DNA from 2 places in the Fluviispira sanaruensis genome. Region 2 is predicted to be linked to the other one. Evidence: riboswitches for the same ligand, from Rfam matches in the RefSeq annotation. Region 2 holds a riboswitch; the other holds the start of a gene.
What was found. A riboswitch is a leader RNA that binds a small molecule or an ion and turns the genes downstream of it on or off. The one in region 2 is predicted to bind cobalamin.

Region 1: linked by a shared signal. The riboswitch ahead of EZS29_RS01375 (bifunctional 2-methylcitrate synthase/citrate synthase) and the one ahead of EZS29_RS02945 (TonB-dependent receptor plug domain-containing protein) in region 2 are both predicted to bind cobalamin.

The regions. Positions count from the first base shown of each region.
Region 1 is NZ_AP019368.1:338,704-354,013, forward strand. It holds gene EZS29_RS01370 (MmgE/PrpD family protein) at 1-1,339, opposite strand, end outside; adenosylcobalamin (AdoCbl) riboswitch at 1,435-1,591, shown strand; gene EZS29_RS01375 (bifunctional 2-methylcitrate synthase/citrate synthase) at 1,682-2,881, shown strand; gene EZS29_RS01380 (hypothetical protein) at 2,878-3,315, opposite strand; gene EZS29_RS01385 (hypothetical protein) at 3,330-3,770, opposite strand; tRNA gene EZS29_RS01390 (tRNA-Met) at 4,044-4,120, opposite strand; gene EZS29_RS01395 (cupin domain-containing protein) at 4,473-5,012, shown strand; gene EZS29_RS01400 (aminotransferase class I/II-fold pyridoxal phosphate-dependent enzyme) at 5,067-6,311, shown strand; gene EZS29_RS01405 (hypothetical protein) at 6,500-7,060, shown strand; gene EZS29_RS01410 (DNA topoisomerase 3) at 7,121-9,874, opposite strand; gene EZS29_RS01415 (hypothetical protein) at 9,903-10,508, opposite strand; gene EZS29_RS01420 (inositol monophosphatase family protein) at 10,566-11,366, opposite strand; gene EZS29_RS01425 (hypothetical protein) at 11,466-12,005, shown strand; gene EZS29_RS01430 (hypothetical protein) at 12,032-12,700, shown strand; gene EZS29_RS01435 (hypothetical protein) at 12,752-13,039, opposite strand; gene EZS29_RS01440 (NAD-dependent aldehyde dehydrogenase) at 13,464-15,113, shown strand; RNA gene ssrA (transfer-messenger RNA) at 15,227-15,310, shown strand, end outside.
Region 2 is NZ_AP019368.1:664,699-680,008, reverse strand. It holds gene EZS29_RS02970 (transporter substrate-binding domain-containing protein) at 1-687, opposite strand, end outside; gene EZS29_RS02965 (threonine aldolase family protein) at 1,081-2,142, shown strand; gene EZS29_RS02960 (GNAT family N-acetyltransferase) at 2,198-2,725, opposite strand; gene rlmM (23S rRNA (cytidine(2498)-2'-O)-methyltransferase RlmM) at 2,799-3,893, opposite strand; gene EZS29_RS02950 (hypothetical protein) at 4,034-5,248, opposite strand; gene EZS29_RS02945 (TonB-dependent receptor plug domain-containing protein) at 5,250-7,481, opposite strand; cobalamin riboswitch at 7,539-7,738, opposite strand; gene EZS29_RS02940 (hypothetical protein) at 8,075-9,241, shown strand; gene EZS29_RS02935 (questin oxidase family protein) at 9,509-10,657, shown strand; gene EZS29_RS02930 (hypothetical protein) at 10,746-10,979, opposite strand; gene EZS29_RS02925 (aminotransferase-like domain-containing protein) at 11,238-12,806, shown strand; gene EZS29_RS02920 (coproporphyrinogen-III oxidase family protein) at 12,803-14,014, shown strand; gene EZS29_RS02915 (cell envelope integrity TolA family protein) at 14,079-15,107, shown strand; gene EZS29_RS02910 (hypothetical protein) at 15,104-15,310, opposite strand, start outside.

The DNA of each region.
Region 1 (15,310 bases), 330 kb from region 2:
TATCGATATAATTCTTTCTCTGAAAAGGGCGTGATCCATTCGGATGGGCATCTGCTACGCCGAGTTGGTCAATTAGCGTTTCACCATTTTTGAAAGTGATTTCGACACGTCCACCAAATTGTTTTTTATTTGCATCTTGTTCGTGATATTTGCGAGTCCACTCAGGATCTTCTATGGTAGAAATCTTATGCCACAAACGAATTGTATCAGCCCTTTGCGCTCTTTCACGCTCGTAAGAATGAATATGATGCCAAGTGCCATCTTGTAGAGCGACTGCAAAAATATACATGATGGAATGATCGAGTGTTTCGCGTGAGGCACTTGGATCCATTTTTTGTGGATCATTTGCTCCTGTACCAATAACATAATGCGTGTGATGTGATGTATAAATTTGAATACTATCAATATCTTCATAATTTGTAATTTTCTGTTTCATTTTGCGTGCCAGATCGATGAGTGCCTGTGATTGGTACTCTGCTGAGTGCTCTTTTGTATATGTTTCTAAAATAGCTAATTTTTCTTCACCAATTTCAGGCAAAGGGACTTCATAAACGGCTTCTTTACCTTTTAACATATAAGCTATGACTGAATCTTCACCCTCATAAATAGGTGATGGCCCCCCCTCGCCGCGCATAGCACGATCAACTGCTTCAATAGCTAATTTTCCTGCGTGCGCAGGTGCAAATGCTTTCCATGAGGAGATTTCACCTTTGCGCGATTGGCGGGTCGTAAATGAAACGTGCACGGCTTGTTGGACAGCTTGAAAAATAATCTCAGTCGGGAGTTCAAGCAGTGCGCCAACTCCTGCAGCTTGAGCGGGGCATAGGTGTGCAATATGATCTTTTTTAAATTCATGCAGACAAATTGCTTTTACAAGATTTACATGAACTTCATAGCCCGTAATGATTCCTTTTAGGAGATCTTTTCCTGATTTATTCATTTGTTGAGCTACAGATAAAATAGGAGGGATATTGTCGCCCGGATGTGAATAATCGGCAGCTAAAAATGTATCATGAAAATCGAGTTCGCGAACGGCCGTTCCATTCGCCCAAGCGGCCCATTCGCAGTCGAAATTGAGTGTATTTGGCATTCCAAAGACAGTTGCCCCATTTTTTCTAGGATGGGCAATAGCCATAGCGCGTGCTGTGGCAACAGGAGTTCTGTTGAGGGATGCAACGGCCACAGATGCGTTGTCGATTATTCTATTTATTACCATATCTAAAACATTGTTATTCAATTTATTTGAATCAGACGCTATTTCTGCAATTTTCCAAGCGAGTTGATCTTTTCTTTCAATTTTTTCTTTTGACTGATGGACGCGAACAAGGTGTTTTTTCATGCTCTTTCCTTCTTAATAAATTTCTTTAAAATTACTGTTGAGATGAAATCTCGTCAAGGTCTCATTGACATGTCAGAGCAAATTAACTTAGCCTTCTTAGATTATTAAACCACTCAATGAAAGCTGAAGTCCGGTGAAACTCCGGCACTGTCCCGCAACGGTATAGAAAAATTTTTTTCTAAGTCCGATCGCTTTGTTGAGTAAAACCAACGCTTGTGGCTTTCTCTTCGGAGTAAAGAGAGGACACGTCATCAAAATATAATCTTGCACAGAAGACTCTATTTTGAGGTTGTCTTTCTTTTCCAACTGATTAAAAAAGCCAGGCTCTTCGGAGGAAAAGTTATGAACAATTTGGAAGATATAGGTGCTCAAAAAAATATTCATATCAATCCAGATTATGTTCCAGAACCAGAAAAAGTAAATGTAAAAAAAGGTTTAGAAGGAGTTGTAATAGATACAACCAAAGTTTCAAAAGTCAATCCAGACTCGAATTCGCTTATTTATAGAGGATATCCAGTTCAAGACTTAGCGGAAAATTGTTCTTTTGAAGAAGTGGCTTATCTTTTACTACAAGGGGAATTGCCAACTCTCAGTCAATTAAAATCTTTTAAAGAAACAGAAAGTCAGCAGAGAGGTATTTCTAAAACTATATTAAATACATTAAAATCGTTACCTAAAGAAACACATCCGATGGATGCTATTCGAACATCTGTTTCTATACTAGGGTGTGAAGATATAAAAAAAGACTCGAGTCAATCACAAGATGTTAATTTTGAGAAAGCAATACAAATTTTAGCAAAAATTCCAACTATGGTTGCAGCTCATTATCGCTTGCGCCAGGGCAAATCAGTTATAAATCCAAGAACAGATCTTTCATTTGCAGAAAATTTCTTCCATATGTGTTTTCAAGAAATACCTGAGAAAGAAATTGTAAAGGCTTTTGATGTTTCTTTAATTCTCTATGCTGAACACAGTTTCAATGCTTCGACTTTTACAACTCGTGTTGTTACTTCAACACAGTCAGATATTTATTCTGCGACAGTTGCAGGAATAGGTGCGTTGAAAGGCTCTTTGCATGGTGGAGCAAATGAACAAGTTATGTATATGATGCTTGAAATTGATGATCCAAATAAAGCTGAAAAATGGATGAATGATGCACTTGTTCTTAAAAAGAAGGTTATGGGTTTTGGTCATCGTGTTTATAAATCTGGTGATTCACGCGTTCCTACAATGAAAAAATATTTGCAAGTGGTCAGTGATGTAAAAAAAGAATTGAAATGGATTAAAATGTATGATGCTTTAGAAAAAGTTATGATTGAGAAAAAAAATATTTATCCTAATCTCGATTTTCCTACTGGGCCAGCATACTTTATGATGGGTTTTGATATCGATTTTTTTACACCTATTTTTGTAATAGCACGCACAGCTGGATGGTCTGCTCATATCATTGAGCAGCATAATAATAATAGACTTATTCGTCCTTTGAGTGAATACGTGGGTGAGCATCAGCGGAAAATAATTCCGCTAAAAGAACGGCGCTAAATATTTTTAAAAAGAAAAATCTTAATCGGATAGTCCTGAAAAGAATTTTTGAGTTCCTGCTTGAGCCATGAAAGAGGAACTCCTTCTATTTCTGGCAGAGCTATTGATAATATATTTTCTTTTTTACAATGATGCATAAGAGCATTTAAAATCTCTATCATAGATTCTTTTTTTAAGCGTTCTTGCCAATTGTTGCGGATCGTTAAAGTAACAATATGTTTCGTGCCAAAAAGAGCTTCAATAGAGTGGTAGTATGCTTTATAAGGTGTGAGCTGTTTTCTTAAACAAGCTCTTGCATAATTCCGATAATAACTTGACCAAACTTTTTTTATTTTCTTTGTGAAAGGGTCATGGGATAGACCTATGCAATTCACAGGATGTGCAATAGCTTCAGGGTAAAGATCAAAAATATTTTCTACTTCTATAAACTCCATAAGTCTTCCCCAACCTATTTTAAGCGTATTGAGATGAAGTTAATGATTGTAGACATTAAAGAAGCGAATCCGCCTAACCAAAGTCCATAGCCAACCTTGATTTGGCTTGCTGAGAGTGAGACAACTCCAAACATTTCGGTAGGAAGGCTTTTCGCAATCATTGTTTGGTAAGCGATACTAATTATTTCATATAAATACAAAGATAAAAGAATGAGCGAGGCTGAGAGTGCAAAAAATAAAAGTACTTTCCTAAATCTATCCGTTTTATACAAAATTGATGAGATTAAAATAAGACATATTGCAGAGATAAGGATAATATAAGAAGGTTTATCGCCAATATCAATACCTGTTTTAGAACCCACTCCATAAGACATCCAGGGGAGTAATGGAGATAGAAGAGCAAGAAATCCACAACTGTTGTTGAAATAGAGTTTTACACGGTTGTTTTTTTCCATAGGGCAAGCCTTTAATGAGAGTGGAATACGATTGTGAACATTATCTCAATCAAGGATGACGTTAACCTTTTTCATATTCAACAATCAAGATTAGGGCTTGGCTATCATGTCTCCGGCAATATTTGCTGAGACTTGGACAGAAGTGATTGTGCAGAACGCTTTAGAAAGAGTTATTTGAAATGCAACATACTATCATCATTGATGTAACTTTATTTAGTTTCATTATGAGAGTTGAGGAAAAAACAGGAAAGTTAATGTTTACAAGAAGTTAAATGGTGACAAGGAGTGGACTTGAACCACCGACCTGAGGATTATGAGACCTCCGCTCTAACCAGCTGAGCTACCCTGCCATCGTGAATGAAGCAATTAGTATGAGCATTCGAAAAAGTCAAGCAGAGATCTATAAAATTAGCTATAGTCTACTGGTTTCTTATAATCTATGAGAAAATAAATATAGATATATCTATCTTAAATATATAAAAGTCAAAATATTTTTGTAATAAAGTCTTGTTTTAGATCTATTGACCAGTAAAAATCGATGTAGTAGCTTAAGCTCTTATGGGTATTTTGTGATTTTAAAAAAATACTCATAAATTGCGGATGTTTTTTTATCATGTTTTTAAAATGGAGTTTTTAAACCTATACCTTTAAAAATAATTCGTAAAATATATTTTTCTTTATAATAATTTCAGGGACGAAAATATGTATAAATCAAGGCTTGTTATCATCGATAATATAATAAATAATACTTCTTCTGTCGTAGAAGACAAAAATATTGAACCTACAATTGAATTAGATGATGGGCATAAAATAACTCAACTTTGGTATAATGAAAAAACACCTTGTGAGCCAAATGGTAAAAGGGATCAATTAGAACATTTTAATTTTAATATCAAACCAGGAGCAGTGCACTTTATTAAAACTATATTTCCACCATTTTCCAAAATAGAAGCATATGCAAAGGAAAACTCTTGCACGATCGATGCGGATTCATATGGATTTCATAGCACAACAACGATTGATTTTGCAGTTGTCATTAAAGGGCAAATGCAACTGACGACAGAGAATGGAATTGTAAAATTAAATGAAGGAGATTGTTTGGTACAAAAAGCAACTGTTCATGGTTGGATCAATATAGGTTCTGAGCCCGCTGTCATGGCGTTTGTTATGCTAGGAGCATATGTACCAGATTCATTTATAATAAAATCATTCCAAGATCCTATTTCAGGGAAAAAAATATAAAATTACATTTTATAATTAAATAATTCTTTAAATATATAAAAACGGAAAAATACTATGAATATGAAATTATATGAAGAAAATTGGCAAAAGAAAAAGATAGTCAATGCAAAAAATCATCAAAGAAAAGCTTTTGAATATATAAATGATTCAGTTGTTGTTAAGAGGGAAAAGGGTAGAAAAATATATTTAGAGAGTAACGAGAAGCTAATAGACTTCGCATCATGTTCCTATTTTGGGCTAGATTTAGATGAAAGAATAATTAATGCATCACAAAATGATATAGAAAACTTTGGGGTAAATTTTGCGATAGCAAGAACGAGATTAAGGGTAAAAAGCTTTGTTATACTAGAAGAATTACTACAGGAAATATTTTGTAATTCATTTGTTACTTTGTTTTCCTCTTTGCATTTGACTCATCTTGGTTTCATTCCACTGTTGGGATCTGGGGAAATGCCAAGCTTCCCAGTGAAAAAAAATGGAGTCTATTTTATAGTAGATAAAACAGCCCATGCATCAATCCAGATCAATAGAGGACTTATGGAACAATTTGGAATTGTGTCTGTTGTCGATTTTCAAGAGGAGAAAGCATTATCTGAAGCATTTTCTTTTGCTTATAAAAATGATATGACACCGATTTCCTTCTCTGACAGCATAGGCTCTATGGGTGGTATGGCGCCTCTTACCCTTCTTTTTAAACTAGCAGAAGAATATAATGGTTATGTCTATCTAGATGATGCACATGGCACTTCAATTTACGGGAAGAATGGGTGTGGATACGTTCTTGATTATTTAAAAAATAAGTTTCCTTTAAGACTTATATTGTGTTCATCCTTGTCAAAGGGATTTGGGGCTAATGCAGCTGCTCTTTCACTTCCAACTTACGAAGATAAGGAAACAGTTAAGCAATTTTGTACACCTTATCTTTTTAGCAATCCCCCTGCCCTATCAGTAGTGAATGCAGCCATTAAATCTGCAGAGATTCATCTCTCAAAAGAATTAACAGAACTACAAAATCAATTGTGGGAAAATGTGAGTTACTTTGATTCCTTAGTTGAGAGTGAAAGAGTTATCAATAGAAATTTATTGATTCCTATTCGTGGATTATTGATAGGAAATGAAGAAAAAGCTATATTTTGTGCAAAAACCTTAAGGGAAAATGGATTTTTTGTCTTAACTGCGATGTATCCAACTGTAGCTAAAGGCAAAAGTATGTTGAGGTTTGCGTTTGCTGCAGATCATAAAAAAGAGGAGATCTTTAAGTTTTGTAATATAATTAATGAGTTTAAATTAAATTCTTGAAAAAGAGTTTTATTTAATATAGAGTATCAGAATGTTGTATTTAAGTACTTTGATTCTAAAAAATAAAATGTATTATACTTGATAGAAAATAATTAGCGTTTTATAAATATATACTATTCTATTATTTTAGAATAATAATAGGTAAACAATTGATTTAAGATTGTTATTTTTATATCTTTGGAATTATTATGAATTTAAGAGAGAGTATATATTTATTAAAAAAAGAATTTGTAAATGATAATATTAACGATATTATTTTTAGAAATAAAGCATTTGATTACTTTTGTTATATAGACCCAAACATAGTTAATGTGAAAACGGGTGTTCATATTAATTTAGGGATTGATATTCTTGGTTTATCTGAACATTATATTGAAAAAAATTATGTAAAACAAGATCCTTTTTTACATCAATTTAAAAACCTTCGCATGCAAACTTATCATTATAAAGAGCTTGAATTGAGCCAGATTAAAATGCCTGGTAGCTCGGAACGAGCAGGCGTTATTTTAAATAGAGTTAGAAGTTCACTGTTTAATGTTAATAGTGGTATGTATCGCACGATTCAGTTGACGAATACTTACAGTTTTATTTGTTTATATGGCAGAGAAAAGAAAGATTTTCTTTTTGAAGTTGATTTAAACTTCAGTTCTCGGCAAGGTCGTTGGTTTTGGAAATTTGAACAGGAAATGATTGAATGTATGAAGAAATATTTACACGAGTTTAAACTTCCAAGTATGAGAAGAGGTTAAATATAATTGAGTTAAAGCGTGGAAGCAGAAGAAGAAGTTAAATTCACTTCTTCTCAAGTATTATACTTCAGTTTCGGATAAACTATCAGCTTTTTTTGACTTTTTGACTACTTTAGCCTTACTCGTCGCTTTTTTTGCTGTTTTCTTCGGCTTATTTTCTGACGTATCTTCTCCAAGCAATGCCTTACGTGAGACAAATTTAAATTCAAAATTTCCATTCTCTTTTAAATGTAAAGCAGCAGCAAATGGTCGTCCTTTTTTAGATTTAAAATCAGAAATGGGAGGTGTTGAACCCGTTAGAATAAAAGATTTATAATCATCTAAACTCATTTCTCGACCACATAAAATACGTGGCATTCTTGAAATAAGGCGTTTGACTTTTTTGGGTTTTGTTACCTTTTTCTTTTTTTCTGTATCTTCGCTTGATGCTTTTTTCGATTTTCTCTTTGGCTTATTTATTTCTTCTGGTGCTTCAGTGGGAAGATTACCAAATTCACATAGATAGGCCATTTCTGTCACTTTAACAGTGCCAGGCATTTTTAAGAAAGTTTCACTTAAAAGCTCTTCATGAAGAACGACAGCATCGTATCCTGTAGCGGATTCCTTAGCTTCACCTTTCTCAGTACAGAAAATAATTCCTTTTTGTGGAGATATTGTTAAGAACTCATCATAATGAGACGTGCCTGTTGAGTTGCTAAACTCAAAGGGACCTACAATTTGTTTTTGTAGAACCTCTTCAACGACACTGCGGTCAATATAGCGTTGATTTTTTTCTTTCCAAATGATGAAACTGCATTGATCTGGTGTGACTTCTTTGCTGTTTCCAGCGCGGCTGCATTTATAACCCCAAAATCCTTCATTGACTTTACCTATTTTGCAAACAGGACACGAGCCGAGTGGAGGATCGTTTTTATAAATAGCATCATACTCAAATGATCTTGCTTTATCGACGATAGTGGAAGTAAAATCGAACATATTTTGCATAAATTCAGAGCGCTTTTCTTGTCCCTTTTCCATTTTACGTAAGCCAGCTTCGATTTCTCCAGTGAGATCAACTTTCGAGAGAATATCTATAGGAATACGACTCAGGACGTCGACAAGGCGGATGCCTTTAGAAGTTGCACGCAAAGCCTTGCCGTAACGACTGACATATTCTTTTGAAATAAGATTTTCGATAATATCTGCACGGGTCGCAGGAGTTCCGATCCCTTTGTCTTTTAGCACCTCAGCAATCTCTTCATCGACCACTGATTTTCCACAGTGCTCCATTAAAGATAAAAGCTTAGCTTCCGTATAACGAGGAGGAGGTTTGGTCGCATTTTGGATAGGATCAACTCCTTCCGTTTGCACAGGCGTTAGTGCATCTGGGTTTTTCTCATTTAATTTAGGAAGTTTACTTTCTTCTTCACTGTCGAGACCATAGACTTCGCGCCATCCAGGTTCTTGTAAATCTTGAACGCGGGTGCGAAAGTTTTGTTCTCCTACAAACGTAATACGCTCTACTTTTGCCCAAATAGCATGTGGCATAAATGCGGCAATAAAACGTTTCAAAACGAGATCAAAAATACGAGCATCGTCACCATCAAGTTTTTCAGAAGGAAATTGACCTGTTGGAATAATAGCAAAGTGGTCTGAGACGTGCTTATTGTTAAAAACTCTGTCTTTATTTAACATGCCATGTTTTAATATTTTTTGGCAGGCTTTAGAATATTCAGTCGGAATTGCTGAATATTCTTTTAAAATATTCTTTACATTTTCAACATAATCTTCGGGTAAATAGCGTGAGTCCGTACGTGGATACGTTAAAAGTTTATGTTTTTCATACAATCTTTGCGCTGCTTGGAGTGTTCGCGAAGCAGGCATGCCAAATTTTCTATTTGCCTCTCTTTGTAAAAGAGTCAGATCGAAGAGCTGGGGGGCAATTTCTTTCGATTCTTTGCGTGTTTCACTGGCTTTAGCTTGAGATTTATTGTCATTAAAATTTTTTAAAATTTCATCTAGTTTTTGTTGAGAAAAAATTCTGTCTTCTTTCTCACGCGAAATAATAGACTCGTCATCATCGGCTGCCTGAGGTTTTTTAAACTTAGGATCGTACCAAAGCCCAGAGTACTCGTGAGTTGGTGTAGAAAAGCGCCCTTCGAGATTAAAATAAGGTTCTGGTCGGTGCTTTAAATAATCAAGTTCTCTTTTAGCAATCAGTGCTAGAGTTGGCGTTTGCACTCTACCAACTGACCAAACCCCTTTTGTATTACGAGTTTTCAGTCTTTTCGTAACAGCTCGAGTTGCATTCATACCTATGAGCCAGTCACTCTCCGCTCGGCAACGCGCGGCATCACCTAAATTGTCATAATCATGGCCAGATTTTAGGGTCTGGAACTCTTTGCGAATGGCTTCTGGAGTCATACTTTGTAACCAAATGCGCTTAAAAGTCTTGTTTATTCCGCAATAATCATAGATTTCACGAAAAATGAGTTCACCTTCTCGACCGGCATCGCAAGCATTTATAATTCCGGTGACGTCAGATTTTTTTGCTAGACTCTTAATATGATTCAAACGTTCTGTTTGACCTTTTTTAGGTTTGTATTGAAATTCTTGTGGGAGAATTGGGAGATCCTGTAAGAGCCATCTTTTGTATTTGGGATCAAGCTCTTCTGGTTCGAGCAGCTCAAGCAAATGGCCGACGGCCCATGTGATGTAGTATTTTGGAGACTCATAGTGGTCGCCTTTTTTTTCAAATCCACCAAGTGCTTTTGCTAAATCACCAGCGACGGATGGTTTTTCTGTAACGACGAGCCACTTTGAAGCTTTATCCATATCTCACCTTGTATCTGTGACTTATCCGTTAAGGATGAGTCATTTCCTGTAGAATGTTATGCCCCAAATCAACAGCTTCTGAAGAAGAAGATTTTGTTAAAGTGAGTGCAGTTGAAATCAATGCAGCTTTAAAATCTGAAGTTGGTACTGAAAGTAAAACCCAGATAACATAATATTTTTCGAGTCCATTTTCCGTATCCTTTTGGCGATACTCCCAATATATAGCTTTTGGCAAGGAAGGTTTAAAGTTTAAACTAAACCTATTCTGGCTAACAGCCTCAGAAAGCTCATTGACGAGTGAGTTTCTCTCTTTATTGGAAATATTGGAAGAGGCAGGAAGAGAGTTCAGTAAAGTTTTTTGGACTTTTTCCATGACTAAAAATGATATTTGCGTTTGAGCTGCAGCTTGAATCTGCTTAATTCCTAAATTTAAGTTGAATACATCGTTTTTTTTATATGTAAAAAAAACAGTTTCTTTGTCAGCTGTATGCTCATTTGCATTCACCCAACTGGGTGTCTGTTGCTCGCTTTTTTCTAGAGTGATTTCTTTATTTGTAAGAGAAATACAAGCATTGATTGCTAAAGTAAAAACAATAAAAATCGTTTTGAAAGCGAAAGATTTTATTTTTTTCATAACGACTCCTACGACTATTTGCACTTTATATGGGCAAATATTTATCGTTATTGTACTTTAAGCAAATCTTTTGGTGAGTTCAAGTATATCTGAGCAATTTATAGGCATTTTTTGCATGTCGATTGGAAACGCAATGCTGCTTCCTCGTTGTAAATCTTTATTTTCATTCCAGCTTTGTATGGCAAAACCCGCTTCAGGCATAATCACATGAAAGGGGGCTACATCCCAAATTTCAACTTTAGGATCGATAAAAGCGCGAACGGATCCCTTTAACAGCATATAATAGCCAAGTGCATCTGGATACGTTCTGGTTTTTATCTGTGGTCCATATAAGGTTTGTAAAATCTCACCCTTTTGTTCTATGTAAAAGCGATAAGGGTCAGCAGTTGCAACAATTTCTATATTTGGATTTCCTACGAGAGGTGGCTTAATATATTTTTCACCATTTATAAATGCCCCCTGTCCCTTGAGTGCGCTCATAGTAATACCCATTGCAGGCAAGCAAGCAAAACCTATAATAGGTGTTTTGCCTTTTAATACGGCAATGAGAGATGAGTAAAATGGAATATTGTGCACAAAACTAAAAGTGCCATCAATTGGGTCGAGGATCCAAGTATAAGCATCTTCATCATTCCCGAGTTCACCTCCTTCTTCTTCGCCAAAAATAAAGTGAGTCGGATGATTTTTCAGGATAATTTTTCTTAATTCTTTTTCAATTTGCTGATCAGCAGAAGTCACCCAAGATTTGTCATTCTTTAAACTTTGAGGATCTATGCCATGTTTGAAATTCAAACTCATTTTAATTGCGATTTCGGAACATAGCTGAGCTGTATTAAAGATCTTTTCGAGTGATTCCATAATAAAAATCCTTTCAATTGTATTGCTCAACATCTTTGCGAGTATTAGTGTATCCTCGCACAAAACGCAAAATTGCGTTGCAATGGAGGAAGGTATTCAATGTCAAATGAGCTTTTACACGAAGGATTAAGTTTTCTCCAAACAAATAGAGCTTTTTTGGGAAGAGAGTTTTTAACTTGGTTATGGTTTAAAAGTGAAACACAAAATCATAAAATAATGCTTAAGAATTATGAAAACTTTCATCTTTATATCGATGATAAGTTAGTCTTAAGCAGTTCGAGCGGTTCAGTCAGAGAAAATAGCTTAAAAGGAGGAACTCCTGCTTATGCCTATGAAGCAGGGAGTGCTTTAGGTTCAGGAAAACTAGTGCATGAAGCAAAATTTATTTTACAAGATTCTGAAAGGCAATGGTGCTTTTCTATATTAGGGGAAGATCTTTCATTGCGAGCAATTCGCCTTCCTGCTGTTTCGGAAGCTGATTCAAGAGCGCATATATCCCAAAGAATTATTTATATGCAATTGTTAACAGATTTAATTGATGAACTTTATAAAGAGTATTTACAGCTCCGTCTATCTGTTCAATTCCAAGAAGAATTATCTAATATAAGAATTTGGATAGATAATAAGATCTCGATTTAGAAAATTTGTGTGGTTAAGAAATGTTGATGAATTCAATAATTAAGAGTTTTATAAAATTAATTTTTTTGATTTTTTTTACTATATCATGTAGTAAAAAATCAGGTAAAAATATCTTATCACGCAATGAAAATGGTTATGAAATTCCTAAAGATATTTTAATTCACAATGAAAAACCGAGTTCAGGTATCCCACATTATTTTAAAATGGCTACTTTCGAATACTTTTGGGATGAAGGAAAATTAAAATACTCGAATGACATAAAGGCAAATGGGATTTCAAGAAATAAAAATCTACATGTTTTTAATGAAGAGTATCCTGGAATTCCAATAAAAATAGTTTCACCTGATAATGTGCCAAATACAGAGTATAAAATTTCTTTTAAAACCGATTTTAATATCACATCGTGCAGAGGTTTATATTTTAAATTAAGTAAAAATAAAGATTTTATTTTGGTCAACAGCTTTAGTATGTTACCAAGAGAATCATGTGTTGTTCTGATTTCTGTTTCAACGCCAGATAAATTAAATAAAATTAGTAGAAATCTCACAATTACTTGGAACAAAAATTATTCATATTGGTGTGAAAATAATGCAAATTTTAATTATGAATTAGATCGATATCTTGGTCGAGATTTATGCTCACAAAGCAAGAGTCGAAATAATAACTCATTGCAAAATAGTAAGTGCTATTTTTAAAATTAAAAAAAGTCAGAGTGAAAACTCTGACTTTTTTTAGTAAATGATTTTTTATTTTGTAGCTGGTTCGGCAGCAGGAGCAGCTGCAGTTGCTTCAGGTGTTGCAGCAGGAGCTTGGGCACTTGCATCAGGAGCAGGAGCAGCTGCAGTTGCAGTTGCTTCAGGTGTTGTTGCAGGTGCAGCGGCATCAGCTGTAGGAGCTTGAGCAGTTGCGTCGGCAGCAGGAGCTTGAGCAGTTGCGTCAGCAGCAGGGGCTTCTGATTTTGATCCGCAAGTACTTGTACAGCTAGAAAGTAAGAGAGCAGAAAGAGCAACGAGAGGTATAGCTTTTAACTTCATATCATTTTCTCCATTGAAAAAGAAGGAAAAAGAAAAAGCAGCCATTCACTCTATGTGTTGAGTAAACTAATAGTAATGGTCTCACTTTTTCCAACTGGGTAACTATAGCGAAATATTATGTGTTATGTAAATAGCGAAGAGCAATTTTTATTTGAACTTGGGACTTTAAATCAAATTTTCATTTATTTTTTTTGGCAAAGAAGGATCTGTTACTTATTTCTCTTAAGAATTATTTTTAAAGACTGAACTATTTTAAAATTCAATTACCATACCATATGATAAATTATATTTTTATTGAAAAAATTTAAATTCTTGCCTATATAATATGAAATTTAGATCATACCTATTCTTTTGTGGCAGATTGTAGTAAAGGATATTATCAAATAATTTTATTCTAAACATTTTATAGTGGGAAGAGAAATTTATGAATGATAGAAAAAAAATTGAGAACCTATTACTTACATTAAGTGAGAATAAAAACCGATGGGCTGAGTTAAAATTGTGCGAGAAAAAAAATTATTTAAATAATGCTATGAATATTTTATTGACAGAATCCAAGCAATGGGCTGACTCCTGCATAAGAGCAAAAGGGCTCGATGAGAATACTGAAATTTCTGGACAAGAGTATTTGCAAGGGCCAGCTATAGTTATGAAACAGATGCGTCTTCTCATCAAAGCACTCGATGCTAAAGGCAGTCCAAGAATCCCAAAAGTCTATAAAACAAAAGGAAATCAATATATCGCACGAGTGCTTCCTGCTCATTTCTATGACAAAGTTATGTGGAGAGGATTTACAGCTGAGGTAAGAATTCTTAAAAATAAAGAACCTTCACAAGGAATGTTTTATAAAAGAAACAAAGTAACAGGTTCCTTGAGTCTTGTACTTGGCGCTGGAAATGTTTCTAGCATTGCTCCTTTGGATGCATTGCATAAACTCTTTACGGAAGGAAAAGTTTGTCTTGTAAAATTAAATCCTGTTAATGACTATCTTTTAGATATCTTCAATAATATTTTTGCAGATTTGATAAAAGATGGATATCTCGCTTTTATAAAAGGTGATGCTGAAACTTCAGAATGGTTATGTAATCATCTGCTAGTCGATGATATCCACATTACAGGTTCACATAAAACACATAACAAAATTGTTTGGGGAAATGAAATTCCTCCACAGCCACTAGATATGAATAAAATTAAAAATAATAAAAATATCACATCGGAATTAGGCTGCGTAACTCCTGTTATTTTAATACCCGGTGTGTGGAGTGATGAGCAATTAGAATATCATGCAAGACAGATTGCAAGTGCGGTCGAAAATAATGGGAGCTTCAACTGCAATGCAATGAAGTTAATTGTTACTTGTGAAGGATGGCAGCAAAGAGAACTTTTTTTAAAACAACTCAGAAAAGAATTATCCCTATTAAAATCCAGAAAAGCATACTATCCTGGTGCGCAAAATCGTTATAATGAATTTTTAAAAAGATACCCACAAGCAGAAGTATTAGGAGAAAAAAAGGTTGGTTGTATTCCTTGGACCCTTATTGCAGACATAAAAAAGTCTGAGAATGAATATGCATTTAATGAAGAGGCATTTTGTGGGATTATTTCTGAAACAGCTTTAACGGAAGAAGATATTCCATCCTTCATCCAGGCTGCAACGGAGTTTTGTAATAACGAAGTCTGGGGTACATTGAGTTGCTCTGTAATTGTAGATCCATTAACGCGTAAAGAATATTCTCAAGAAATAGATGATTGTATAGATGCACTCCGGTATGGTGCCATTGGTATTAATTGTTGGTCTGCTCTTTCTTATGCATTTGCCTCAACCACTTGGGGAGCTTATCCTGGGCATACCTTAGAGGATATTCAATCAGGTATCGGGGCTGTGCATAATGGTTACCTTATTGATTTTCCAGAAAAGTCTGTTATCGATGCACCATTTATTATTAAACCAACGCCTGTATGGTTTTATAATAATAAAAATATTCGCGAAATATCAGAAAAACTGATTCAATTTGAGTATTCGCAAAATATATTTGATTTCTTAAAATTAATTTTCGCGGCTGCTAAGGGATAGCTGCCTGAATTTAATATTCTTTATAAAATATCAAAAATACTTGCTAATATAATAAATTGGAATTAGTATAATGTTCCCTCAGGATAGGATGTTTTGAGGGATTTATTTCTTATGGGGGTGAACTGGTCTCGACGGAGAGAGTTGAGCAAAAGGAGCATGCAGGGGTTGGTTACAGCACCTCTTCAAAACGTTGTGTC
Region 2 (15,310 bases):
TTTTCTTGCTGCTATTGCAAGATCTCCTTCCTGCTGCGAGTCAAGGGTATAAAATTTAATATTCATTTCTTTCGAAGCTTGTTCGATAAAAACATTATCATCGACAAAGACATGCGCTCTCTTTTGCTTGAGAGCATCGACTTCAGCACTTTCGCTATCAAATTGTAAATGATTTGCATTTTTAATTGTTTTTCTTAAGTACAAGGTTGCTGCTGAACCGGTGTGTGAGGCGATTTTAATACCGCTTTTATCAATATCTGAAAAGTTTTTAAATTTGACCCTATTCTCAGCAGTGTCTAAAAATGCTGCAGTGATTTTCACTTTAAAAACAGGTTTTGAAAAAAGAACAGCTTTGGCTCTCTTTTCGGTAACAGTCAAACCCGAAGCAATCAGATCACATTTATTTGTCATCAATGCCGGGATAAGACCATCAAGAGTTGTATCGAGCATTGTTAACTTTACTGAATGTAACTCAGCAAATTTCCGCATAATATCTACATCAAAACCTTTCCATTCACCTAATTTATCTTTCATTTCAAATGGAATGAAACCCGCTTGAGAACAAACTCGAATTTCTCCTTTTTTTTGAATATTTAAAAAACTATTGTCTTTTTTTTCATCCGCAAAAGATACTCCGCACATAGAAAGTGAGATGAGGACAGTAGCTAATTTTTTACATAATTTCATAAGATTTCATCCTTTTATAAAATAAAAAATAAAATATTTAGCAATTTATTTTTTAAACATTTAATACTTTTTTGTATATACAGTTTCAGACTTAAAAAAGAAACAGATATTAAAAGACTTTATTTATAATTCAATCAAATTTTAACAGAAAGTATTTTAATGATGGAAAGAATGATGAGCAGAAGAAGGATGGCAGGATGGCAACGCACGATTTGCAATTAATCTTGAAAACTTTTCGACTATGCTAATATTTAGAGTGAAATTCATGAGGGAATTCCTATAAAAGAGTTTCCTTTACATATGATTTGTGCTTAAGATGCCCAAACCAAAAATGAAGCTAGCAAATTTGACTTCACTTTGGCAAGCGGCTTCTTTATATATTAGGGTTTTTTCATGCAAGAATACAAAATTACGCAATTTGCGAGTGATAATTACGTTGGAGCTCATCCTGAAATCATTAAAATTATTAATGAATCCATGCTTGTGACTGAGCTTCCATATGGAAAAGACACATACTCAGTCCATGCAAAAGAAGAGTTTAGACGTATCTTTCAAACCGAATGTGAAGTTTATTTCTTTGCCACTGGAACCGCCTCAAATGTCGTTGCTTTACAGGCTGCACTCAGGTCTATAGATGGCGTTTTGTGCTCGGATATTGCCCATATTGCCCAAGATGAATGCGGAGCTTTTGAAAACTTTACAGGTGCAAAACTCTTTACTATTCAGAATGATAATGGAAAAATAAGTTTAGACAGTCTTAAAAAATACTTTAATTCCATACATCCGATCCGCCACAATTATCCTAAGATTGTTTCTTTAACTCAGGTAACAGAATATGGCACTGTTTACACCACCGAAGAGTTAAAAGAAATTTGTGACTTTGCCCATGCTAAATCCATGATTGTCCATATGGATGGAGCACGCTTAGCCAATGCTGCAGCTGCCTTAAATAAATCCCTAAAAGAATTAACTGCTGATGTTGGTATCGATATCCTTTCTTTTGGTGCGACAAAAAATGGTGCCCTGCTTGCAGAAGCGGTTATTATTTTTAATAAATCCCTTATTAAAGACTTTGAATATATTCATAAGCAATCTATGCAACTCTTCTCAAAAATGCGCTTTATTCCTGCGCAATTTTTAGCATATTTAAAAAATGATCTCTGGCTGGAATGCGCAAAGAATTCAAATAACATGGCAAAGAAAATTGTTAATGAAATTCAAGAAATAAAAAGCTTAAGAATTTGTTACCCAGTCGATGCTAATGAAATATTTATTGAATTACCAACATCCATGAAAGATGAATTCGCTAAAAAATATTATTTCTATGTCTTTGCTGAAGATTTAATGGAAAAAACTTCACTCATTCGTTTGGTTACTTCCTTTAATACCAATTCTGATGACGTTGAAGCACTTATTTCTGAATTAAAGAAAGCTGAAATTCATTATTTAAAATAATTATTACCGGCCCGTTAAAATTATTTAAACGGGTTTAATTCGGAGATTTAATATATTAATAGCTTTGCAGCTCATACACATTGTGATCGACAAAGTGATCATACAGCCATTCAGCATCCTTCACTTCCTCAACTTTTGTAAATCCTAAGCGCAAAGGAATTGCATTGCTCTTATGGTTTTGTTTTGCACAGCAGATGATAAACTTTTTTAAATTTAATTCCGCCATACCATATTGGATAAATGTTTTACAAGCGGCTGACATAATCCCTTGTCCCATATGACTTTCAACGAGCCAATAACCTATTTTAGTTGTATTTTTTTCTAAATGAATCTCATTAAAAGAGATTAGGCCGACCAAGGTATTTTCATAAAAAATAGCGAGAGTTAATGATTTCTTGTCCCCGTAATCCTGCATACATTTTTTAATAAATTGTTCGCTGTCAGATGTTGAATTTGAATGGTTAAGCCAAGGAAGCCACTGTTTTAAATAACTGCGATTTTTCTCGATAATATCTGCAAGATCTTTCGCTAAATTGAAATTTAAATGATCGAAATATATACTTTCATTCACTCGCAAAAACATAAAAACCCCTTTGCAAAATTCTTTTATTTAAAGCAAAGTGACATATTTTATTTTTTCTAGCAAATAAAATTTCTTACTTTCTTTTAAGTTTTAACCAAACTGTGACTTCGTCACGGTCATGATACAACTGGCGGCTCTTCAGCTCGTAAGCAATACCCTCTTGATCAAGTTCGCAGCGAATTTTTTCAAGGCATGCCGTGACTTCTTGGTACTTCTTTTTCATAGGTAATTTTAAATTAAAAATAAATTCATTGGCTAATTTTAAAGTAGCCCATTCAATCATCAAGTCAGTTACCTTAGAAGGTCGCTCGACCATATCGCAGACAAGCCAATCAACAGGTTTTTTCGTTCTAAATTTAAAGCCATCTTCTTTAAGATGTTCTACTAGCCCTGTTCTCATCAGCTTTGAATCCATTTCGCCATTGTCGATTGCGAAAACATAAATATTTCTACGGACAAACTGATAAGTCCAGCCACCTGGGCAAGCTCCTAAGTCAACAGCTGTCATTCCTGCTTTCAATCGTTCTTCCCGATCATTTTCGTTGATAAAAGCAAAGAAGGCCTCCTCCAGTTTCAGAGTTGAACGACTGGGGGCATCGGCTGGAAATTTAAGGCGAGGTATACCCATAAACCATTGAGAGGCCTTTTTCGGCGCACAAAGTGCAATATAGCATGATTGTCCTGTTAAAAAAAGCAAATGTAAGCGAAGAGCTCTCTGCATTTTGTCGCCAATCACATATCCATTTTTGCGCAACTCCGAGAGCATGGGACTCGTAAATTTCTTACAAAAAGTTAAAACTTCTTTATGCACTTCAACATCAAGAGCCTCAACAAAAAGATCATCTAAATACTTTTTACCTGCTAAAACAGAAGAAAAATTTTCTTCAAAAGCCTGTAGGATAGGCACAGTTCTGCCTTTATCTGGCAGATTGCTCATAAGTTCAGATGCCAATAAGATTTGTCTGACAAAAATAAAATCGCGAATCTGAATGTCATTCCAAAGAGCCATCAACTCCTCTCGACTGTGTGCCTGAAATAACACGTGTGCAGTATTTTGTTTAGCTTTAACAAAGCCTTGTACATTCTTAGCGGCTGTGTAGGCCATGATTTCCGCAGCGCAGTCATTCTCAACACCTGCACGACAGTAAAAAAGGAGAGATAAAGACATTGTTTAAACTTTCATATTTTAAATAAAACCCACGTCCTGCACGATGGCAGATATCCGTGCTCAGGATTACCTGCTTTTAAGCACCCTTAGCAAGCAAAATCGGCTGCACGCAGGGATTTAAAATATCTCTGCACAAAGGATCAGTTCAATACTTTGGCAAAGCCAGAAAAACTTCCTTTTACCTTCACGTCGATTAATTCTGGGTCCGTTCCATACATATCTTTTGCGAGGACAAATTTATCTTTTTCGCATTCAACAGTTTTACACACACCGTTCTCACACTCCTTGCCCTTAAGGTGACAGCTATATAAATATGAATTGTATTTTTTATTATAAATAACGTGACCAGCAACATTTTTAGTGGGTGAAATTGCTTCTGTTTCGATGTTATACCAGTAGGAGTTTTTAACAACTTGCCAAGCGCTATATTCTGTAATTAAAACACTTTTCTTGTCTGCAGAAATACCATTAAGAGAAATCATATAGCTTTCTGCAGAATTATACTGTTGTGTAAGAATTTTTTTCTCTGCCTGATCTGAAAGTTTTGGAATGTTAAAATCAATCTCATTAGCATTAATTAAGACAAAGGACGGAATTTTTTTGTTAGCTCCATAATCAGGATTGCATGATACTAATAGTTTACTATTATTTTCGATTCTTTGCATAGAAAATGCATTAAAACAATGCTGCATGGACCATGATTTTTCCACAGCATTTAACTCTTCGTTTAATAAGTATATTTTTGGTTTTTTATCTTCTTTTCCTATATCATTATCGTCATAAGAACCGCCAGATACGATAAACACACGTTCTCTAGCAATCAAAATTGAAGTTATATTTTTATCGGTTGAAGCAACATCTTCAGTCCCCCGTTCAAGTCCTTTGATAAAAGTAGCTCGAATTTCTTCATTTAACTTCAAATCGGTTTTAATTATTTTTTGATCATCATAACCAATCCCTAGTAGTTTTCCATTATGGAGAATAATATCTCGATTATTCATAGGGAAATTAACATTTTCATTTTGCCGATAAATGCTTGTATAATTTGTCACCCGCGTGTTAAACTTCTGAGAAAATTTTTCCACATGATAAAAATGCTCTAAGTTTCCAGCTCCATCGTTTATTTGATAAGCTTCTGTATCGGAGGAAGCATCTATGTGCCGCAATATTTTAAATTTTTTTGTCATCAAATCAATTGAGTAAAGTTCATTAAATTTAGCAGTATAATCATAACTCGTAAAAAAAACTTGATCCGAAGTCAAATTTATAGTGGGAACAACATTTTGTTTTTTCGTACCACAGCCAATAGCTAAATTAAAAGATAACATGAGCATTAAAAATGAATATCTTTTCATACTAAAATTCTCCCGAAAGAGTTAAATAAATACGCCGACCAGGGGGAGGATAACCAAGATAACCATTTGACTGAACACTTTGCACTGAACCAGAAGAACTTGTTAAGGTTGCAAATGACTCATTGGCTAAATTATAAATATCAAAGGAAAGAGATAATTTTTGCGCAGATAAATAATTATAAAAAGAAAAAGCCAAACCAGAGTTATAAATAGGCGGTATATCCATCTGACTGCCATTGGTGTAATCCAAATAAAAAGAACTCTGCCAATTAACATTTGCATAAACACCCAATTGCGTTTCATAATTAAAAATCGACCCAAGTGGAATATTTTCAACTGCAGTTGCGGTATTTACAGAATGGATTGCAGAACGAGGAACGTCGGTTTCTTCGCCATTATAAAGCATTTTTGCAAGCAAATATTGATAGGAAAAACCAATATTCCAGTAACGAGTTAAGTTCGTGTCTAGATTTAAAAAGAATCCATTGCGCGAACTGTCTTCAATATTATTGTATTGAAAAAAAATTTGGGAAACAGGAATAAGAAAAATAAGATCGCTATCTTTTGCATAAAAATAACCAAACTCGCCCAATGGAAAATTAAATCCCGTTTCTATTTTCTGACTGCTTTCTGCTATGAGATTGACATTGGGTATAACTCCCTCTGGTGAGCCATATATTTCAGATAAATAAGGTCTTCTTTGTGACTTAACATAACGAATATATTGAACGGTATTAAAAATTTTATTTTGCAAGGAAAAAGTATACCCCACAGTAGGCTTTTCACGCTCTGTGTTTTCATATGATGATATATTACTTATACTTGGATAATTTGAATTCATATTCACATTGGAATTTGCCATTGAGATCCATGTATTGGCATTGACTGACAGAGTCCAATTTCTATGCATTGGAAAAATAACCGCTTCAAACAAACCTGGACGAATTTCAGCGCGCTCAACCTGCACATGACTATTCATGGAAGAAGCAGAGTTCGGCACGGTCGTATTTGTTGATTGAGTCGCATAAATAATATCTAAACTCAGACCTGTCTGCTCTTGGCTGATAAGACTTGAGGGTAAAATAAAATAAGTTTTTGCTTGCAAAGAAGTATTAGATGAAGACTCAGCCTGAGCAACGTAATTTGTGGTAGAATTAAAACTTTTATTTTCACTTGTATTGTAAAGGAAACCAATTTGGCTATTCCACAGCAAACCATTTTCAGCGAAAAATTTTTCAGTGCGGAGCAAACCTAAAAATATATTGCGCTCAAGTCTTTGTATACCCGCTTGACTGCCAACAGGAGCGGGTACGCCTTTATTCTGCAAGCCAAAAATAAAATCATAATTTATTTTGCCAAATAAATCATGATAACTCGTAAAGCCTAAACCACCGCTTGTTTTTGAAAAATCATTATTTTGTAGTTTTTCATAAGTTCCAACATCTGCATTTAAATTAGAATTTCTATTGTTAAATACTGAGTAATTTTCTTGGCTGGTTGTATAATCGAGCGTCGAATATATTTCACTCTTCTGCCCAAGCTTAAGTGAATGTGAGGTGGATACTTCTTTATAACCAAAAGAACCTATACGTGTTTCAAGTTTGTATAAATTGTTAATATTACTTTTCCCATAAAAAAAACAATCTAGCCTACGACATGCTTGAACATTGATATCTCCTGCAATGCCCATTGAACTGAGCCAAAAAGGTGGAGAGTCGGGATAAACATTCAATCGACCAATAAAGGTAACAGGCAATAAATTTAAATTCTGTTCCCCACTGCCAGCCCCTGTTAAAACAAATCCATTGAAATAGTAAGTCGGTTCAAAAGCACGTGCACCGCGTAAGCGAACCCTGAGTGCTCCTGCTTCTCCACCAAAGTGTTCCACCTGTGCAGTTGTTACTTTATCAACGAGGTCAGAAATAGATTTAGGAACTGCAGCACTGCCAGGCACGATTTGCGACGAAACATTTTCTTGATTGACATTTAATTGCGCAGGATTTTCAACAGACTCCTGCGCAATTTGATTTTTTTTCTGTGCTTCGGATAATATTTCCGTTTTGTCACTTTCAGGAATGACAGGGATCACTATTGAGCTTTGCTTATTTTCAAGAGTATCAGAGATAGCTTTTGGATTTTGTGAACTTTCAAAAGCAGAAGGATGCGGAATTGAATTTTGCGCCAAAACAGCAAATGACAAAGTGCAACAATATACACTTATTATTTTGAACATAACTTTATTCTTTTTTACAGTAAGATCCCCTCGGATCTTGATCTATAAGCACCTACATTGAGTGCATGATGGCAGGTCTTCGGACTTAAAAGCACACATATACGTTCTATATGATTCCTAATCTCTGCAGCTTCCCAGATATCCAGTGCTATAACGCAGATTTCGTTCTTTCATACCGCTGCGGGACAGTTTTAGATTCGCACTAAATTCCCTTTTCATTTATGTAACTTTAAAATATTTGCAAAAATAATATTAAAGTTCTTAAAACCATCAACAGTTGAAAACTGTCATGCCTCACCCCAATTGTCAATCAAGCCCAGGAGAAACTTATGTATTCATAATTGAATACATAAAAATTCATATTTATGGGCGCCTTTTAAAAAGTGAAATACATTTTTTTAAATTTTTAAACCCATTTTATTCTAAGTTAACAACCTTAAATTCTATTTGTTAAGTTATGGTACGTTTTTTGCTTATATTTTTTTTGAATCTACATAATTCGTTTTTTATGATGTATAATGTAGATTCAATAAAAAAATAAATTTTTATTTTATTTATAATTATTATTAAAATCTTAAAAAGGAGATCTTTTTATGCTTCGTCTCAAAAATTTTGACCTCCTACAAAAAAAAATGTTTAAAGACTTCTTGCTAAGGAAAAATTATTTTAAAGATGAAGTTTTTGCTTATAATGAAGCCGATCTTTCACCAATATATGACCGTGATTTATTTTTAAATCGTCTCTATAATCTTAAGAAAAAAAATATTTTGAACCCACTACAAAAAGATGCAGAACAAGAATATATTATTAACAATATGGTCAAAGGCGCTTTACTAGAAGCTTATTATATTGCACGACAATTTAGACTATCGATAGTCATACGTCCAACAATTTGCAGTGCTTTTTGGGCCAACGAGGTTGGTCATCCCACAAAGCCCAGAGAAATAAAAAATAAAACCTGCAAATATGAGGATACTCTTCTCAATCCAAAAATTCTTCCTTTAGATATTGGCGCTGTAGTGCACTATAAACCTTTTGCTGATGAAAGAATTAAGTTTGGTTTTGAAATTAAATCACTCGCAGAATTTAAGAAATCATTCCTCCCGCTCAAAGAGGAAATTTGGGATAATACTTTAAAAAAAATAAAACAAAAGCATTTTATAGACAATCAACTTGCAGTGAAATTAAAAAACACTTTTGAGAGTAGAACTTATGAGTTTTTTGAAGAAGATCGAGAATATAAGACAAAATATAAAGATATTGTTCTCGTCAAAGAACCATTCTTATATTTAAAAATAGTTCCAAATAAAAAAATATACGGAGATCATGACCTCTTTTGCTTTGCTGATTATAATGGAGAAAAACCACTTATCACAGAAAATAAAAATTTGTACGAGAGGCTGCGAAAATCAAAAAGATTTCAAGCTCAACATGGAGGTATATTTTATTGGGAAGTTAAAAGTGATTTCGAAAATGGCATAAAAACAAAAATTATGGCCGCGCATACTGAATTTCCAAATTTAGACATTCAAAACGTAAGCACACAAAATATACAAAACAAAACAGCAGGTACGGAACCACTCATTGTAATCACTCCAGAGTATATAAAAGCAGCTTTTTTTCAAGATCATGTGGACAGAAGACAAGCAAAATTAGTGAGTGTCTGGGATATAAAAAATAACTCAGCATGGTTAAAAACCACATGGAGCGGTGAGAGATATTTATTGATGAAAGCTGACTATAATAATAATTTAGCATAAAACTTACCCTAAAAATTCAGATAATATAAAGTAAATTTTTTGAAAATATATTAATTATATAATAAAAATTGACAGTAAAATTTTTTTATATAATTTTGGAACTATGAAAAGTTGTAGCAATAAATTAATTTGTTTCGTATCTAGCAAAAAATGATGCCTATAAAGAAACACAGTCAAAAATTAAGAATATAAGAGCTTTAATTTTTGTTCTAGATAGCTATTGAATATTTATGATAATCAATTCTAATTTTTAGAAAGGTTTCTAACATGCAACAAAATAAAGAAATAGAAGAACTGCTAAATGACAGGACATATTATATTGAGTATTCCAGATATGCAACGAATCATGCCAAACATGCAGTCATTGCCCTCTCAGGTTTAGGGGCAGATACAGAAATTATTAAAGCATACCTTAAAGCGTACATAACTAAGACTGATCTCGTTTCTGAGACATCTAAACCTTCTCTTTATTCTATTTCAGAAAATAATTGGAAAGATTTTTTCGGCCAGCGCACGAGCTATTCTTCCTATTTTAACTTTTTTGACCAACAAGAAAAAGAATTGGGCAGAGAGCAATTATTAAAAAAATATCTGCCGGAATTACTGCCAGGTTGGGCAGGCTCCTTAGCCCATGCAACCATTCACCTGGGGTGGGGTCTGAGCGTAAACAATCGCTGTATGAAGATTGAAGGTCTTGCGTATATGGCTTTTTCTTTTATCTCATGTCGGCCAGAATGTCTTTTTGCCAAACAAAGCCAACTCCTGAAAGATGAATCCGTCATAAAATCCATATTGCGAATAGCAGAAAAATGGGAAAGCAATTATGATGAACTTCATAATTGGGCAGAAAATTTAATTTCTGATAAATCTTCCCGTGCAGCGCAAAAAATTCATCCAGACCTAGATAAATCTTTGCAATATAGAATTGTAAGAATATTAAATGAGGGACATCCCCTAATCTATCAAGAACCTGATTGGATTATGCGGCAAGAAATATCTTTAACTTGGGAGCAGCTTTATTATGCAATGACAATTGTTTACTTAGCAAAGCCAGGTGATTTTGTCATTCTCCATCTGCTCACTTCATTGTATGCAATGGAAAAAATTGCTAATGAACTAACACTGGAATATCAATTTTTTGCCATTAAAAACTACTGGGTAGGAATGCTCTGTATTTTATTTTCTAAAGCCGATTTTCCCAAACGAAAGGATTTAGTAGATTTACATGCAATTTATGAAAATTCATACGATACAGCATGGGAAAATTTAGAAAATACAAAATGGAGTGAAACCATAGCAAGGGCACTTAAAGAAAGTGAAGAGCACAATCCCAAGTTAGTTTATCTTATGCAGAATTTATGGAAAAGAACAGGTTATCGCACAATTTATCGCAATGCAGCCAAATGCTATACTTAATGAAACTCAGGCAAAAAAAAACCACCTAGACAGACCTAAGTGGAGCGGAGTGAGAAATTTAAATCAGAAAATAAATTTTTATAGTAATCTATTTCAAAAATTTAATGACTCTTCTAACAGCACCATTAAAATCTATATTTTTTAATTTAGCTTTGGATGCTTTATTTAGTTTTGGACTTTCGACAATAATATTTTGCTCCATTTTATTGTCCAAACGAGCCTGTCCGTCATTCACCCCTTCAATACGCTCCCATTGAGACGTATCGTTCACTCGCGATTTTAGGTAAACTGAGTGTATATCAAAAATATTTCTTTCTTTCATTTTCTTCTCCTCCTAAAATATCTTTATACCAATAATTAAGAGTCAATTTTGTTTCATTCTTTGGCGACACTTAATCATAAAGATAGAATAAATTTATTTGCAGAAAAGAGTTAGATACACCTCAATCAAAGAATCTCAAACTGTACCGATGACTTTATTGCAACTGTACTGGTCAGATATTTACAAAAATGCTACAAGGTGCAAGTTATAATAGAACGCTCATTATAATTATCCTTAGAAAATATGGAGTTTAAGGTGATGGTCGGTTTTCAAAAAATTCAAATTGATCGCAATAGGAAGCTGTCATTTTCTGACCAAATAGCCGAACAATACGAAGTAGCAATAAAGAGCGGTACACTTCTTATTGGTACAAAATTGCCTAGTATTAGAGATTTGTCACTTCAATTAAATATAAATAAAATCGGCGTGATTTCTGCTTATGAGAAATTATGTGATTCAGGCTATATCACTGCAAAGCGTGGAAGCGGTTATTTTGTCAGTTATAAAGTGAAAAGAAACTATAAGAGCGAGCAAAAAAGTTTAAATGATTTTTTTGAAAGTAAGAATTTAAATAATTCAAATGAGCGCTTTTCTTTTGTGGAAAAAGAAAATGTTTTAGATCAAACAATCTCATTGGCTCAATTACAAATACAAGAATGTCTCCCAAAAATATTGCCCTTTTCCAACTCAACGAATGAAAATATAACGTATTTAGGAAATGGTGAACCACCTAAAAACCTAACTGTAATGGAAGATTTAAGAGCTATTTCCCGGGTTATTCTGTCAAGTTCACACACTGCAATATTTTCCTATTCATCTATTCAGGGACTCACAAACTTAAGGGAAGCATTGACATTTGAGCTTGAACAGATTGGTATGCCTGTTTTAAATTCTGCACAAATTCTCATTTCAAATGGTGCATTGCATGCTTTAAATATTGTCTTAGACACATATTTAACTGCGGGTGACAGCATTGCCATAGAAGTACCTAATTTTGCTTTACTTTTTCCAGTATTATCCGCTCGAAGCTTGGATATAATAGAAATTAAAAGAACTCAAATGCAACTTATTTTAGATGAAAACAAAAAAAATGAAATTCGTAGAAAAAAACCTAAAATAATTTTGACCTATACCAATTGCCACAATCCAACAGGCGGAATACTCAGTTCAATTGAAAGACACTCATTATTAAATCTGGCGCAAGAAATAAATGCTATTATTATCGAATTAGATATTTATAAAGGTCTTAATTTCGATGAATTTTTACCTCCTCTTCTCTCCGTTATGGATGGCTTAAAAAAAACAATTTACATTTCAAGTTTTTCAAAAACTTTTGCCCCCGGTATACGGTTAGGATATATAGTAGCCAGTGAAGAAAATATTCAAAAATTTATACTGACAAAATTAAAAACAGATATTTCATCATCTATTTTTGATCAACAACTCCTTTATGAAATGATTATTAGAGGCGTACTCAAGAAACATATTCAAAAATCACGAGATCAATATCGCTCTAAACGAGATACACTTATAGCAATGTTAAAGAAACTTGCTCCGCAAAACTCTCAATGGAGTCATCCAGAAGCAGGAATATTTTTATGGTTTAAATTTCCTGAGGGTGGAGATTTACAAAAAGTACATCAGCGATCACTCGAAAAACAAATATCCATAGCCCCTGGTCATATTTTTTATCCCTATGGAACTCATAGTGATGAAATGCGCATTAATTTTTCAACTCTAGAACCAGTAGAAACCTACAATGCACTTGCAACTGTATTTACAATTTGGAAAAATTCTTCACAAAGAAAGTGGTTATTAAAAAAATGATTTCTCTTCCCAAGCAAAAATCAAGGATTGGTATTTACCTGCATATTCCATTTTGTCCTCATATTTGTCCCTATTGTGATTTTGTTAAAACATCTAAGTTTACAAAAAAAGATGTCAATGCTTTTTTTTCAGAATTATCTGCTCAACTTGATTTTTTTCTAGAAAAAATACCTCATTCACAAAACAAAGAGTACGCAACTGTTTATTTTGGTGGAGGAACTCCAGGTTTATTTGACGCCTTTTATTATGAACCACTCTTAGATAAAATTCGCGACCGTTACTTTATTGAAGAGACAACCCTCGAGACAAATCCGCTCACGAATATCAAACGGAGATTTTCAGATTATTTATCAGTAGGTTTTGATCGCATAACTCTTGGTGCCCAATCCCTATGCCCAGAAACTTTAAAAATTCTTGGGCGAAAACACAAACGCGATACAGTTCTCAACAATATAGAATGGGCAAGAACAGCTGGATTTGATAATATACAAGTTGACTTAATTTATGGTTTAAAAAAGGAAATTCGCACAATAAATGTTGCTGATGAAATACAGGAGTTAAATGATGCAGGAGCGTCAGGGGTTTCTGCTTATGCTCTTTCTATAGAAAAAAGAACTCTTTTTGCTAATAAAGACTTTGCTTGCGATGAAAATGCTGCATCCGAATATCTATTAATCTTAAATAAGTGCAAATCACTTGGGTTTAAGCAATTAGAAACGAGTAATTTTTCCAAAAAGGAAACATTTCATAATAATATTTATTGGTATGGATTGCCTTATCTTGGAATTGGAACAGGGGCGCATGGACTGTTACCTCCTTCTGAAGAGCATCCATTTGGCATTCGTTACCGGATAGGTGAAGAAAAAATTAAGAGCTATGCTCCTGGAAACGATGAACTTATTTTTTCCCAACAAGAACATAGGATGAAAAATTTTTCCATTCACTCTGAACCACTGCGCACTAAACAAGAATATTTAGAAGAAATGATTTTTACTTTGTTAAGAACTCCGAATGGAATTTCTTTATCATGGTTAGAAAAAGTAACAGAAAATAAAACAATCTCTCAGGAAATTCTTGCAAATGCTAAAATTAAGCGTGGCATAGAAGAGGGTAAAATTATCCTAGAAAATGATTCAATTTTTCTCTTTGATGAAGAAAAAATAAGAGGCGATTTATGGGTGAGTGAATTTATTAGCTTGATAAAATAAACAAATAAAATATAATCTTTATTAGAAATTAAATTTATGGGAGTGCCTGGAGATTTGAGCCCTTATGAGGAAGTTACTGGAAACAGTTATAATCATATTTTTATTATGTTTTTTCTCAAAAGTTTCTGCTCAGGAAGATCCAACCGTACCTATTTCGCAAAGATATCTTAACAATCCATTGATCAACGATGCAACTCGAAATCCAATTCCAAGCAACAATCCTTTTATACAATCCCAAGGTTCGCAAAAGACAAATAATAAAAATTTAAAACCGAATGAAACATTAAATCCACAGAAAAAAATTGAGACAGAAACTAAAAATCAAACCGTTGAAGAGGCCAAAAAAAACGAGCAACAGCCCGATAAGAAAGAAGAGAAAAAATCTGAAATTGCGGAGAAAAAAGAAGAATCAAAGCCCGATGTTGATAATGGACTGTTTGGACCTTTTCGCATTGGTCCTATGGTAGGATTTGGATTATTTATGGGTCCGAATTTCAGTATTGAATCAAAAATATTTAAATACATTGGCTTATCGATTAGTTACAGCGGATTTAACAGTATTAACTTGTTTTATATTTCACAAATAAAATCTCTTTTAAATAATCAAAGTAGTAGTTTTACTATCAATGCATTAAAGATGAAATACAACCAATTAGAAGGAAAACTGAGTATTTTTCCCTTTGGCACATCATTTTTTCTTGGAGTTGCTTATGGACAACGCAACATTTCATTAAACGCCAATGCCGACGTTATTGTAAACATTTCAGGATTAAGCGCATCGACTCCAGTGAAAGAACTTATTGAAATCACTACAATCTACTTGACTCCCCAAATCGGTTGGCTTGCAACTTGGGGGGGAAGATATGGGTGGTTTGCTGTTGGTACCGAGTTTGGTTTACAATTTCCAGTTAAAAATACAGTTACTTTAACAACTACATTCACTGACCCAGGCGTAACCAGTTCCATTGATACAATTAAAGCTAGCTCAGAGTACATAGCGCTAAGCAATCAACTTCAATCAAGTTTAGTAGATAATTTAAATAAATATCCTATACCCTATTGGAATATTTTAAAAATTGGTTGGCTTTTCTAATTAATTTGCTTGGATTTTTCTAAAAATCCATCGATTTTAATAATGGGAACGTTATATTTTCTCTTAATTTTATGTGAATATTTTTCAATAGCTTGATATTCATTTTCACTTAATACTGAATTTTTATCAATAACATTTATAACTCCTATCACTTTTATTTCACTCGATACTGGAAATCTTGGATGAATACTTACACCAACTCT